DNA from 4 places in the Kitasatospora sp. NPDC101801 genome. Region 1 is predicted to be linked to each of the others. Evidence: riboswitches for the same ligand, from Rfam matches in the RefSeq annotation. Region 1 holds a riboswitch; each other region holds the start of a gene.
What was found. A riboswitch is a leader RNA that binds a small molecule or an ion and turns the genes downstream of it on or off. The one in region 1 is predicted to bind cyclic di-AMP.
Positions count from the first base shown of each region.

Region 2: linked by a shared signal. The riboswitch ahead of ACIRPK_RS25725 (transglycosylase family protein) and the one ahead of ACIRPK_RS15850 (NlpC/P60 family protein) in region 1 are both predicted to bind cyclic di-AMP.
Region 3: linked by a shared signal. The riboswitch ahead of ACIRPK_RS32400 (M23 family metallopeptidase) and the one ahead of ACIRPK_RS15850 (NlpC/P60 family protein) in region 1 are both predicted to bind cyclic di-AMP.
Region 4: linked by a shared signal. The riboswitch ahead of ACIRPK_RS03710 (hypothetical protein) and the one ahead of ACIRPK_RS15850 (NlpC/P60 family protein) in region 1 are both predicted to bind cyclic di-AMP.

Region 1 is NZ_JBIWML010000011.1:93,632-96,861, reverse strand. It holds gene ACIRPK_RS15855 (NlpC/P60 family protein) at 1-373, shown strand, start outside; cyclic di-AMP (ydaO/yuaA leader) riboswitch at 741-905, shown strand; gene ACIRPK_RS15850 (NlpC/P60 family protein) at 916-2,001, shown strand; gene ACIRPK_RS15845 (NlpC/P60 family protein) at 2,224-3,230, shown strand, end outside.
Region 2 is NZ_JBIWML010000028.1:18,544-21,773, reverse strand. It holds gene ACIRPK_RS25725 (transglycosylase family protein) at 1-1,139, opposite strand, end outside; cyclic di-AMP (ydaO/yuaA leader) riboswitch at 1,126-1,328, opposite strand; gene ACIRPK_RS25720 (hypothetical protein) at 1,658-3,230, shown strand, end outside.
Region 3 is NZ_JBIWML010000046.1:34,832-38,061, reverse strand. It holds gene ACIRPK_RS32405 (hypothetical protein) at 1-628, shown strand, start outside; gene ACIRPK_RS32400 (M23 family metallopeptidase) at 674-1,480, opposite strand; cyclic di-AMP (ydaO/yuaA leader) riboswitch at 1,493-1,654, opposite strand; gene ACIRPK_RS32395 (YiaA/YiaB family inner membrane protein) at 1,871-2,161, shown strand; gene ACIRPK_RS32390 (4-oxalocrotonate tautomerase family protein) at 2,169-2,366, opposite strand; gene ACIRPK_RS32385 (alpha/beta fold hydrolase) at 2,470-3,230, shown strand, end outside.
Region 4 is NZ_JBIWML010000001.1:841,946-845,175, forward strand. It holds gene ACIRPK_RS03710 (hypothetical protein) at 1-1,131, opposite strand, end outside; cyclic di-AMP (ydaO/yuaA leader) riboswitch at 1,134-1,301, opposite strand; gene ACIRPK_RS03715 (ribonuclease domain-containing protein) at 1,682-2,029, shown strand; gene ACIRPK_RS03720 (methyltransferase domain-containing protein) at 2,199-3,230, opposite strand, start outside.

The sequences.
Region 1 (3,230 bases):
CGGCAACCTGCCGCCCGCCAGCGGCTACGCCGGTGCGGCGGTCTCCGCCGCGATGGGCAAGCAGGGCAAGCCGTACGTCTGGGGCGCCACCGGACCGAACTCCTTCGACTGCTCCGGCCTGGTGGTCTGGGCGTACGCGCAGGCGGGCGTCTCGCTGCCGCGCACCTCGCAGGACCAGGCCTCGGTCGGCACCAACATCGGCAAGGACTGGGCGAACGCGCAGCCGGGCGACCTGGTGATCTACCACCCCGACGCGCACCACGTCGCGATCTACATCGGCAACGGCCTGGTGGTGCACGCCCCGCACACCGGTGACGTGGTCAAGGTGATGAAGGTCGACGCGATGCCGATCAAGACCATCCGCCGGGTCTGATCCACCGTCAGCCTGATACGGCATAACGGACATCTCCCCATCAAGGCGTCGAACTGACGCCGCGTGACACGCCCGGGCCCGTCGGAACCTCCCTGTGATCTGGGACACTTCCGGCGGGCCCCGTCGCGTCCGCATCCCGGGAGTTCGTCGGCACAGCGTGCAATTCCGATCACGCTCGGTCGCAATCACTGAAGAATCACGACTTCATTCCGACTTTTTTCTTACAAGGATTTGAACCGATCACGGTTGGGTTACTAAGGTCCTTCTCGAACCACCGCACTGTCGATCACCCAGCCTGGGTGGCGGCGGGGGTTACCGCCGAGTTCGAGACGCAGCGGGGCAGTTCCGACTGCCCTACGGGGAAGCCCTCTTGGGGGCGCTGTCGATCGGAGCCGGGGAACCACGTTCCTCGGGGTGAATCGGCGCCAGGTCGACGGACCGTCACGAGACGGCCCGACGGTGAGGCGCTGTAGGGCATCTCTTCCAGCCCGAACCCGTCAGCTCACCCGGTAGGCGGACGTAGGAAGAAGGAGCCCGCCTTCGTGGCGTCCCATCGTCGTCCCAAGCCTGCCGGCCGTACCCGGGTCTCGATCATCACGGCTGCCGCCGCCGCTGCGGTGGCGCTGTCCGCGCAGACCGGTGCGCACGCCGACCCGAACCCCACCAAGGACGAGGTCAAGTCCCAGGTCGACCAGCTCCACGAGCAGGCCGAGGACGCGACCGAGAAGTTCAACGCGGCCACGGAGAAGCAGCAGACCCTGCAGAAGCAGGTCAGCGGCCTCCAGGACGAGGTGGCCCGGCAGCAGGCCCAGGTGACCACCCTGCAGAGCACGCTCGGCGAGATCGCCGCCGAGCAGTACCGGACCGGCGGGATATCGCCCACCGTCCAGCTGATGCTCTCCAGCAGCCCGGACGCCTTCCTGGGCCAGGCCGACTCGTTGAGCCAGCTCGGCACCTCGCAGGCGGACACCCTGAAGACGCTGAAGGGCGAGCAGGGCAAGCTCGACCAGCAGAAGTCCGAGGCGCAGAACAAGCTCGCCGACCTGGAGCGCACCACTCAGGAGCTCCGGGCGGGCAAGGACGAGATCCAGGCCAAGCTGGCCGCCGCGCAGGCGCTGCTCGACACGCTCAGCCGCAAGGAGCAGGACGAGCTGCGGGCCGCCGAGGCCAAGGCCGCCGCCGACTCGGCCGCCAAGGCGGCCACCGAGTCGAAGACCGCCGAGCCGGACCGGGCCTCCCGCACGGAGACCCGGACCGACCTGAGCGGCCTGCCGGCCGGGTCGTACGCGGGCACCGTGATCGCCGCCGCCGAGGCGGAGATCGGCAAGCCGTACGGCTACGGCTCCGTCGGCCCGAACAGCTTCGACTGCTCCGGCCTGATGGTCTGGGCCTTCAACAAGGCCGGGATCTCGCTGCCGCGCACCTCGGAGTCGCAGATGGGCGCCGGTCAGAACATCGGCACCAACATCGCCGACGCCAAGCCCGGTGACCTGATCATCTACCGCGGGGGCGGCCACGTCGGCCTCTACGTGGGCAACGGTCAGATCGTGCACGCGCCGCGCACCGGCACCCTGGTCCGGCACGAGTCCGCCACGGTCATGCCGATCACCCGCATCGTCCGGGTCTGACCACCCGCCCGTCGTAACGCCCGCAGGCCCGGCCACGTGCCGGGCCTGCGGCGTTTCCGGCCGGGCCGAGCAGATGTCCGATTGGTGGTCAAATATTCGGCACTGTAGGGGTTTGGACTAGATCGCCGTGACTCGCTAACGTCTGCCCCCGGACCTTCGCAAGGACGGCCGCCCGACCGGGCGGCGGCGGTGGCCCGGCGCAGGAACGGAGCAGCCGCCGGTATGTCGACGCACAGTCGTTCCCCCCTGCCAGGCGCCCGCCGGTTCACCCGGGCGCTGGTGTTCACCGCAGCGGCCACCACGGTGCTCGGGGTGGCCTCGGCGGGCGCCGCCGGGGCCACCCCGGGCGCCCCGGTCGAGCCGCCCACCCGCAAGGACGTCAAGGCCCAGGTCGACCAGCTGTACGAGGAGGCCGAGCAGGCCTCGGAGAAGTTCAACGCGGCCCAGGAGCAGCAGCGGCAGCTGCAGTCCGACACCGGCTCGCTGCAGAACCAGGTGGCGGCCGGCCAGGACGAGCTGAACCAACTGCGCTCCGGCCTCGGCTCGGTGGCCGCCGCCCAGTACCGGGCGGGCGGCATCGACCCGGCGGTGCAGCTGATGCTGGACTCCGACCCGGCCGGCTACCTGTACCGGGCCCGCACCCTGGACCAGACGGCCGAGCGGCAGAACGACACCCTGCGCCAGGTGATCGACAGTCAGCGCCGGCTGGACCAGCGGCGGGCCGAGACCACCGCCAAACTGGCCGAGCTGGAGTCCGTCCGGCGCACCCTGAACGAGAGCAAGCAGGAGATCCAGCAGCGGCTCACCAAGGCCCAGCGGCTACTGAACTCGCTGGGCGCGGGGGAGCGGGCCAGGATGGCCGACGACGACGCCAGGGACGCCGCCCGCCGGGCCGCCCGGGGCGCCGAGCGGGTCGACCTCGGCAACCTGCCCGCCGCCTCCGGGCGGGCCGCGGCCGCGCTGGCCGCCGCCAGCAGCAAGATCGGCTCCCCGTACGTCTACGGTTCCACCGGGCCCCGTACGTTCGACTGCTCGGGTCTGATGTACTGGGCCTGGCGGCAGGCCGGAGTGACCCTGCCGCGCACCTCGCAGCAGCAGGCCGACGCGGGGCAGCGGATCAGCCTCGCCGAGGCCCGGCCGGGAGACCTGGTGATCTTCTACAGGGACATGCACCACGTCGGGATGTACGCCGGCGGCGGTGTGGTGGTCCACGCGCCCTACCCCGGCGC
Region 2 (3,230 bases), on a different contig from region 1:
GACTCGGTCTTCACGCCCGCCCGCGGGTTGGCGGCCTCGACGTACTTGCCGTCGCCGATGTAGAGGGCGACGTGGTAGACGCCGGAGTTGCTGCCGTTGTTCGACCAGAACAGCAGGTCGCCGGCCTGGAGGTTGTCCAGCGAGACCCGGGTGCTGGCATCCGCCTGGTCGTTGGCGACCCGGGGCAGCGAGATGCCGGCCTGGCGGAAGGCCGCCTGGGTCAGACCCGAGCAGTCCCAGCCGCCGTTGCTGCTGCCGCCGTAGACGTAAGCCTGGCCGAGCTTGGACATCGCGAAGTTGATCGCGGCGGCCTTGCTGCCGGTCGCCGCCACCGCGGTGGTGGCGGTGGAGCCGGACGCGGCCTTGGTGCTCTTGGTGGTCTTGGTGCCGGTACCGGCCGACGACGAACTCGGCGCCGGGGCGGTCGACTTCGGCGCGCTGGTCACCACGGTGGTGGTGCCGCCGAGGGCCAGCTGCTGACCCGGGTAGATCATGTCCGGACCCTCGGACAGGATCGCCTTGTTCAGCTCGTAGAGCTTCTCCCAGCCGCCCTCGACGTTCTGGCTCTGCGCGATGGTGGAGAGCCAGTCACCGGCGACCACGGTGTAGCTCTTGGCCGCGGTGGTCGTGGTGGTGGTGGTCTGCTGCTCGGCCGCCTTCGGCGCCGGGGTGGCCGCCTTGGGGGTGGTGGCCTTCGGCGTGGTGGTCTTGGCGGTGGTGCCGGCCGAGGAGGTGTCGACCTGGGCGGCGCCGCCGCCCTTGGTCAGTCCGGCCTGCACGGAGCAGACCGGCCAGGCGCCGGGGCCCTGGGAGGCGAGCACCTTCTCGGCGATCGCGATCTGCTGGCCCTTGCTGGCCTGGTTGGCCTGGGCGGCGTACTGCGTGCCGCCGAACTCGGCCCAGGTGCTGGAGGTGAACTGGAGGCCGCCGTAGAAGCCGTTGCCGGTGTTGATGCTCCAGTCGCCGGTGGACTCGCACTGGGCGACCTTGTCCCAGGTGGAGACGGTGGCGGCGGAAGCGGAACCGGCAGTGAGGCACGGGACCGAGAGGCCGATGCCGACCACACCGGTCGCGGCGATCAGACGGCGGGTGCGCTTGGACGCGCTGCTGGACAGCATGAAGATGCGTTCCTCTCCCACGCCTGCGAGGTGAGCTGTCGGATTCGGGCTGGAGTTGCCCGGCCGTGCGTGAGCACGGCTTCACCCCGAGCCTGAAATCGGTCAAATCGGACCAATTGCAGGCGACTTACCTGTGGTTCCCCCGCCCCTGCCATGGTGCTTTGCTCTGCTGCCTGTTCATCCGATGGCAGGACTCGGCGTTCCGGATGAACTGGGTCCGTGTGGCCACGAACAGGGGAGCACGTTAGGCAGACTTAAGTTCAAACCGCAAACCTCTGTGATGTGGATCATGCTTTCTTTATGGAACCTTCATGGTGCGGAAGCGTCCGTTCCAGTGGTGTGTTTCGATCGAATCTGATCAAATCCCTTTCCGTTCAAGGGACTTGCCTATGCTTCAGGCGAGGCGGCCGCAGGCGCGGCCCGGGGGAGGGGTGCGCGGCACCATGCGGCACGCGAAGAGGCCCGGAGCGGGGCCGGAAGATAACGACTCGGCAAAGACCGGGCGCAGAAAGCTACTCGGCTGGATCGCGGCCGGCACGGTGGCCGCCGCGATCGGGGTGGAGGAGCTGGTCCGGCACACCGGTGACGCCCCTGACGTCGCCTCGGCTCCGCCGCCGCCCACGCCCGGGGCCTCCCACTCGCACGGCGCCCCGCTGCCGTCCGCCTCCCCGGAGCCCTCGCCTTCGCCCTCCCCGGAGCCGAGCCGGCCGGCCCGTCCGTGGTCGGACCCGGCCGGCTGGGGCGGCAAGCTGCCCGGCCCGGCCGCCGCCGTCCGGATCGCCGACCACGTGGTGCTGGACGGCGATGCGGAGGTGGGCTCGTTGGTGGTCGAAGCATCCGGCTCGCTGACCTTCGCGGCCGACCGCTCGGTGGTGCTCAGCTCGGCGGGCAACGTCGAGGTCAAGGGCAGCCTGACGCTGGCCCCGGCCGACACCGCCCTGCACACCCTGCGGTTCCCCGGCGTGGACGAACGGCGCTTCCAGGGCGGCGGTATGACGCTGATGCCGGACGACACCGGTCTCTGGGTCACCGGGGCCGGCTACCTGCGGCTGGACGGCGCCGCCAGGACGGCCTGGGTGCGCGCCGCCGGCGCGCTGAAGGCCGGCGACACCCGGATCACCCTGGCCGCCGAGCCGACCGGCTGGCGGCCCGGTGACGAGCTGGCCGTCACCCCGACCGGGGCGCCCGACGGCGACGGCTTCTCGGAGCGGTACGACCTGCGGACCATCGCCTCGATCAGCGGGGGCACGGTCACCCTGGACGGCCCGCTGAAGTACCCGCACCCCCGGGTGGCGACCGGAGGGGGCGTCACCGTCGGGGCGGAAGTGCTGAATTTAACCCGTAATGTCCGAATTGAGGGCACCGAGAAGGGCCGCGCCCACGTCCACCTCACCAGCTCCCGGAAGTCCGACGTCCGGCACGCCGCGCTGCGCTGGCTCGGACCGCGCGGCCCCGGCAAGGACCAGTGGAACGGCAAGGCGGTCACCGAGCCGGTCCTCGGCCGGTACGGGCTGCACTTCCACATGCTCGGCGACACCAGCCGGGGCACCGTGGTCGAGGGGGTGGTGGTCCGCGACACCGGCAGCCACGCCTTCGTCCCGCACGCCAGCCACGGCATCACCTTCCGCAGCTGCATCAGCCACCAGACCTGGGAGGACGCCTACTGGTGGGACGGGCCGCTGGACACCCGGACCCCGCAGGGCCCGTCGGACGACATCACCTACGACTCCTGCGTCGCCTCCCGGACCCTCTTCGACCCCAACCCGCGCGGCTACCGGCTGACCGGCTTCAGTCTCGGCGCGGGCACCGGCGGCGTGGCCAGGGACTGCGTGGCGGTCGGCGTCCAGGGCGCGACCGGCGCCTCCGGCTACCACTGGCCGGAGACCAGCGAGGGCGTCTGGACCTTCGAACGCTGCCTGGCCCACAACAACCTCGAGAACGGCATCTTCGTCTGGCTGAACGCCCAACACCACCACCTGGTCGGCCAGTTCGTGGCGTACCACAACGGCGGCTGGGGCATCGAGCACGGCGCCTACCTGAACGACTTCGACTACACCGGCAGCGTCCTGTACGGCAACGCCGCCGGGGGAGTGGCGCTGCACGCGCTCGGCC
Region 3 (3,230 bases), on a different contig from region 1:
GGCGGTGGGGCTGCTGATCGACCGTCAGCGGGCGGCCCGGCGGCTGAACGCCAAGCGGCAGGAGCGGCTGCACGCCGAGGTGGACTGGCAGGGCGAGCTGCTCTGCGGGCTGCTCCGGCAGCCGCACCTGGTCACCTGGCCCCGGCTCTACACGCTGCTGCTCCGGGCGGCCGGGGTGGACACCACCGACGAGGCGGCGGTCCGGGCCTGGCTGGACGGCTTCCGGGACCTGACGCCGGAGCAGCGGGCCGAGGCGTACGGCGCGCTCACCGAGCTGGACGAGATCGACGCCGACGGCGGCTGGGGGCGGACCAGGCTGATCTCGATCGGGATGGCCACCGACGGCGCCCGGCTGCTGCTGGAGAACCGGCTGATGCAGCGCAGCTACCGCAACCTGGCGGGGCTGAACGCGCTCGGTCTGCCGATGCCGGACGAGCTCTCCGGCGACTTCGACGGCTTCGAGGCGGCGGTGGCCGAGGAGGCGCTCCGGCTGATCGGCGAGTGGACCGTCCCCGGACTCCCCGCCCTGCTGGTGCACGAGTACCCGGACCTGGCCCCGGAGCCGGGCACCGAGGAGATCGAGGCGTACCTCGCCGAGCAGGCGGAGCGGACCGCGGCGGAGGAGTGAGGGAGCCGGGCCCGCCGAGACGGCGGGCCCGGCTCCGACGGTGCGTCAGGGGTTGATGCCGCGCTCGCGCAGCCAGTCCAGCGGGTCGATCGGGGCGGCACCGTCCGGCCGGACCTCCAGGTGCAGGTGCGGTCCGGTGACGTTGCCGGTGGCCCCGACCTTGCCGAGCACGGTGCCGGGGGCGACCTCGCCGGAGGCGGTGACGATCGAGGAGAGGTGGCAGTACCAGATCTCGGTGCCGTCGCCCAGGGTCTCGATCACCCGGTAGCCGTACGCGCCCGACCAGCCGGCCGAGGTGACGGTGCCCGCGCCGACCGCGGTGACCGGGGTGCCGGTGGGCGCCGCGAAGTCCAGGCCGGTGTGCAGGTGCGACCAGTACGAGCCGGACTGGCCGTAGTGCGCGGTCAGCTCGTAGTTGGTGGTCGGCGCCGCGAACCCGCCGTGCTGCTCGGCGCGCTTCGCCTCGGCCGCCTGGGCGGCCCGCTTGGCCTCCGCCTCCTGGGCCGCGGCCAGCCGGGCGGACTCGTCGGCGGCGGTGCGCTGCCCGTCCGCCTGGAGCTGGATCCGGGCGGCGAGGGCCAGCCCGGGGTCGGCCGAGAGCAGCGGCTGCGGCCCGTCCTGGTCGGCGGAGTCGGCGGCCGCGACGGCGGGCGGCTGCGGGGCCGCACCGGCCGGGGCGGCGGCGGCGAAGGCCGTCGCGCCGAGGGCTGCGGTCATCGCGGTGACGCCGATCAGCGGACCGCCGGAGCGGGGCTGACGGGGCATCCGGTGCCTGGCTGCGTCCGGGTGGTCCAGCAGCAGCTGGTTGCCGGAGTCGGTGCGGGGGTGTGCCGGGGAGTGCGTCGACGCCACGGAGGCGCGCTCCTTTCCTTCCTTCGCGCCTACCGGGTTAGCTGACGGGTTCGGAGCAGGAAGGTCTCCTACGACCGGGTGCGGGACTCGGTCGATTCACCCCAAGGAACGGTGGTTCCCCGGCTCCCGGACCCACCGGCGAGGCGGGTCCTGAGGATTAGGCGACGGCGCACGGTGCCGTTCTGGGTACGGCGTTGCCGACCGCGCTGCGTTATCAAACGTTAATCCTAGGAGCCCATGATTCCAAGCGGCTAGCGAGGTGCAGTCCATCTCTTCTGACGACCCGTGACCGGAATGCGGCTTTTGCTCGACTACTCGGTGACGGTGCGCGACGGCCGGTTGAGTATCCGTACTCAGGCGCCCGGCAAGGGAGTTGGAGACCCTCGGGACATGAGCACTCCGATGCAGCCCCGGACCACCAACGCCTACTACCTGCAGGCTGTCCTGTCCTTCGCCCTGGCCTCCGCCGCCCTGGTGATCGGGATCGCCTACCTGCCGGTCGACCCCTGGATGCGCGGCTTCCTGGCGGTCGGCCTGCTCTACGAGATCACCGCGGCGTTCACCCTCGCCAAGGTGATCCGCGACCGCCAGGACGCCGGCCAGATCTCCTCCCGGGTCGACCAGGCCCGGCTCGACAAGCTGCTCGCCGAGCACGACCCGTTCCGGGTCGAGGGGATCTGAGCGGCGGTCAGCCCGCGGCCCGCTTGGCGGCGTAGGTCTCCCCGCCCGCCGCCCAGTTCTCCAGCGGGATCTCCTCGATCACCACGGTCACCGCCTCCGGGCTCACCCCGGTGATCCGGACGTAGGTCTCGGTGAGCTCGCGGGCGATCTCGGCCCGCTGCTCCACGGTCCGACCGGCCAGCTGCTTGACGTTGATGAACGGCATGACGACCCCTCAGGTTCGGTGCGGTGCGATCGCCCCGCACGCTATCCCACCGGCTTCCCGCCCCGGCGGGCGCTTGACGACTAAGGCTATTAGCCTTAGCTTCATGGCTATGACGCAGACCTTCACCACCCAGTACCTGGACGTCCCCGGCGGCCGGCTGGCCTACGACGACACCGCCACCGAGACCGGCCTGCCGGTCGTCCTGCTCCCCGGCATGCTGGACTCCCGCACGGTGTACCGGCACCTGCGCCCGCTGCTCACCGCGGCCGGCCACCGGGTGATCACCCTGGACCTGCGCGGCTTCGGCGAGTCCTCGATCGCCTGGAGCGACTACTCCCCCGCCGCGATCGCCGAGGACACCCTGGCCCTGCTGGACCACCTGGGCATCGGGCGGGCCGCCCTGGTCGGCAACTCCTACACCGGCGCCACCGTGCTGCGGGCGGCCGGCCTGGCCCCCGAGCGGGTGGCCGGCATCGCCCTGGTCGACGCCTTCGTGGAGAACCTGCCGCCGACCGCCGTCCAGCGCGCCCTGCTCAAGGTGCTCGGCCTCGCCCTGGTGCACGTCCCCGCCGTCTGGGGCGGCTACCTCGGCAAGGCGTACCCGACCGCGAAGCCCGCCGACTTCGCCGAGTACCGCAGCGCCGCCGTGGCCGCCCTGCGTACCCCCGGCCGCAAGCAGGCCACCAGGGGATACGTGGCCGGGGACTCGGCGCCGACCGGCTGGGCGGCCGGGCTGCGCTGCCCCGCGCTGGTCCTGATGGGCAGCCAGGACCCGGACTTCCCGGACCCGGCCGCGGTGGCCGAGCGCCAGGCGGTCGCGCTGAAGGCCCGTAAGGTGATGATCGACGGTGCCGGGCACTACCC
Region 4 (3,230 bases), on a different contig from region 1:
CCCCGGGTGGTACTGCCCGGCACCCACCGAGAGGTTGAGGATCAGGTAGGCCGACCAGTTCGCCCCGACACCGGTGCCGTCGGAGAAGACCTTGGCCCCGTTCACGTACCAGTCGACGGAGTTGGCGCCGTAGTAGGTCCCGATGGTGACCCACTTGTCGGGGCCGACCGCGTTCGCGTCGGTGTGGTACTTCAGGCCGGACTTGACGTGGTTGGTCAGCTCCAGCAGCGCCGCGTTGTCGGGGTGGTACTCGAAGCTGTCGATCTCGCCGTTGCCGTCCTTCCAGGTCCACAGCGCGGGCCAGGCCCCGGAGCCGGCCGGCAGCTCGACCCGGGCCTCGGCGTAGTCGCCGGTCTTCACCTGGAAGCCCTGTGCGGAGTACTCGGTGGTGAGCAGCCCGGTGTCCCAGGCCTGCTTGCCGCTCTCCAGGGTGTGCGCGGACGGCTTCGCGGTGAAGGTGGCCACACCGCCGGAGACCGAGACGCCGCCGGGGTTCAACCAGTCGAGCTTGTTGTCGTCCGGGTTGTGGTTGCCGTAGCGGTACGCGCTGCTGCGGTCGCCGACCCACTTGGAGCCCCAGGCGATCGAGCTGTCGAACTCCTCCGACCAGGTCAGCGCCTTGCCGGGGATCGGCGAGCCGCCCACCGGCGGGGTGGGCGTCGGGGTGGGGGTCGGCGTCGGGGTGGGCGTGGGGATCGGCGTCGGCGTGGGCGTGGGGGCGACCGTGCCGCCGACGGTCAGCTTCTGCGACGGCAGGTTGTGCCAACTCCCGCCCTGGTCCTGCCAGAAGCCGAACTGGGTGTACGTCCCGGCGGGCAGCGTCCGGGCCGCGCTGGTGAAGTTCACGCCGCCCGGGCAGATCTGCACGTTGCTCGCGTTGCCGGGGAAGTCGAGGTTCCGGCCGGCCGCGTCCCGGACGCCGACGCCGAGCGTCTTCGCGGTGAAGCAGGCGCTGGAGTGCACGGTCAGACCCGCCTTGGTCGCGGTGTTCGCGGCCGTCGAGCTGAGGGTGAGCCGGTCCTGCGTGACGGTGGTGGCCGCCTGTGCCTGACCGGCCAGGCCGGTGGCGACCAGGGGTACCGCCACCAGGGCGGCCGCACCGAGGCGTGCGGGGGTAAGGGCGATGCGCATGGGCAGGTCCTCTGCGACGCCTGCGAGGTGAGCTGTCGGGTTCGGGCGAGAGGAATCGCCCGGCCGCAGTGGGTGCGGCTTCACCCCGAGCGACCCCCGTACCGGAGCAGGGGAGAGCGCAGACTGACCTGGTTCCCCCGCTCCTGCCCATGTTTCGGTGATCGGGTACCCGGCACCGGGTGGACAGGACTCGGCGTCCCGGCGACGAGGTCCGCGTAGGTGCGGACGACTCCATGCAGGCTAGGCAGATCGCCTGTCCATCGACAACGAGAGCTGCCTCACACCAGGTTTGGCGAGCCCCCGGCCGGTGCGGACCGACGCACCCGCCCGACCGCGACCGCCGGGCCCCGGCTCGGCCCCGCTCTCACCCCGGCGCCCCTGTTCGACACTTCGACCGCTCGCGGTACACGACAAGTCGTATGAGTTCCACGGTAGTTACGCGCGGATGAAGTGTTTCCGCAGCCCTTCCGCAGCGTTCTGACATGCCCTCACAATGACAGCCATGCGAATCACTCTACGCGCGTTGCAGACCCGTGCCGCTTCCGTCGCGATGGTCGGCCTGGTCGCCCTGGCCCCCACCGCCGTGTTCGCCACCGACGCCTCCGCCACGGTCAGCGGGAGCATCTGCCTGACGGCGCTGCCGAGCCAGGGCCGGGACACCATCCGGCTGATCGACGCGGGCGGCCCGTTCCCGTACAGCCAGGACGGCATCGTCTTCCAGAACCGGGAGGGCGTGCTGCCGAGCCAGTCCACCGGTTACTACCACGAGTACACCGTCAAGACGCCGGGGTCGTCGACCCGGGGCGCCCGACGGATCGTCACCGGCAAGGTCTTCCAAGAGGACTACTACACCTCCGACCACTACGCGACCTTCTACAAGGTCAACTTCGGCTGCTGACCACTCCCCCACGGCCGCCCGCCCCCACTCCCCGGGGGCGGCGGCCTCGTCGTTCCGCTGACCTGACGTCAGGTCCTTCCGCGCGACGTACGGCCGGAGCGCGGGGCCCGCCACTGGTTGTTGAACCCTGCACCCTCACGTTGAGGCGAACGGGAACCGGGAGTCTGCCTCACCTGTGCTGCGGGACCTGGTTGTCCGGCTGGTCGAGCCAGGGGACCTGGTGGCCGGCCGCCACGGTCAGGCCGAAGCGTTCGACTCCCGGCCGGCCTTCGGCCTGCCACCACCGAACGGCACGTTCGAAGGCCTGCCACAACCGACGGGGGCCCGCCTGGTACACGGTGGTCTCCGGCTGGTCCTTACGCCGGACAACCGCTGCCCACGACCTGTCGTCACCAAGCCCGTAGAACCAGGCGGTTGTCGTGGCGTCGTCCTGTTCGTGGATCACGTGTGTCACGTCCGGCACCACCAGGCCGATGACGAACGTCTGCACGCCCCACACTCCGCCGAGATCATCCGCCGTGAGTGTCGTCCGGTACCCGGTGTCCGCGTCTCCGGGGAAGTCCGGGACGTATTCCGAGTGGGACGGGAACTCCGCGCGCGAACCCCGGTCCTTCATGAAGCCGACCTGCTCGGTGAAGTGGCCCGAAGCGGTCAGGTCGTCTCCGACGGACAGCTTCACCACAGCATCGCGGAAGGAGTACCGCGTGCCCCACGGAGCCAGGATCAGGCCCCCGGGCTTCACCTGCCGGAGCCACGCGGGAGGGATCTCCTGCACGCCGTACGTGGCAATGAGCCGGTCGTAGGGGGCGCCCGCCGGCCAGCCGAGCTGCCCGTCCCCGGTGACCACCTCGGGAGTGAGTCCGGCACGCCGATGCGCGGTACGGGCACTCTCCGCGACGGCAGCGTCAATCTCGACACTGACGACCTGTCCGGAGCCGAGCCGGTGAGCGAGCAGACCGGAGGTCCAGCCCGTTCCGGTACCCGCCTCCAGCACCTTCATCCCAGGCGCTACGTCCAGGTCCCGCAGCATCGACATGACCACGTTGGGCTGGCTGTTGCTGCTGGTGGAGAGCTGCCCGGCGGCGGTGCCTTCGTGCGCTCCGTCATCCCATTGCGTGACGATCGGGATGTTGGAGCCCACGGCGCGGTGCCAGGCGTCCGGGTCGGTGCGCCGGTCGATGGCCACGGTGGACCGGGAAGC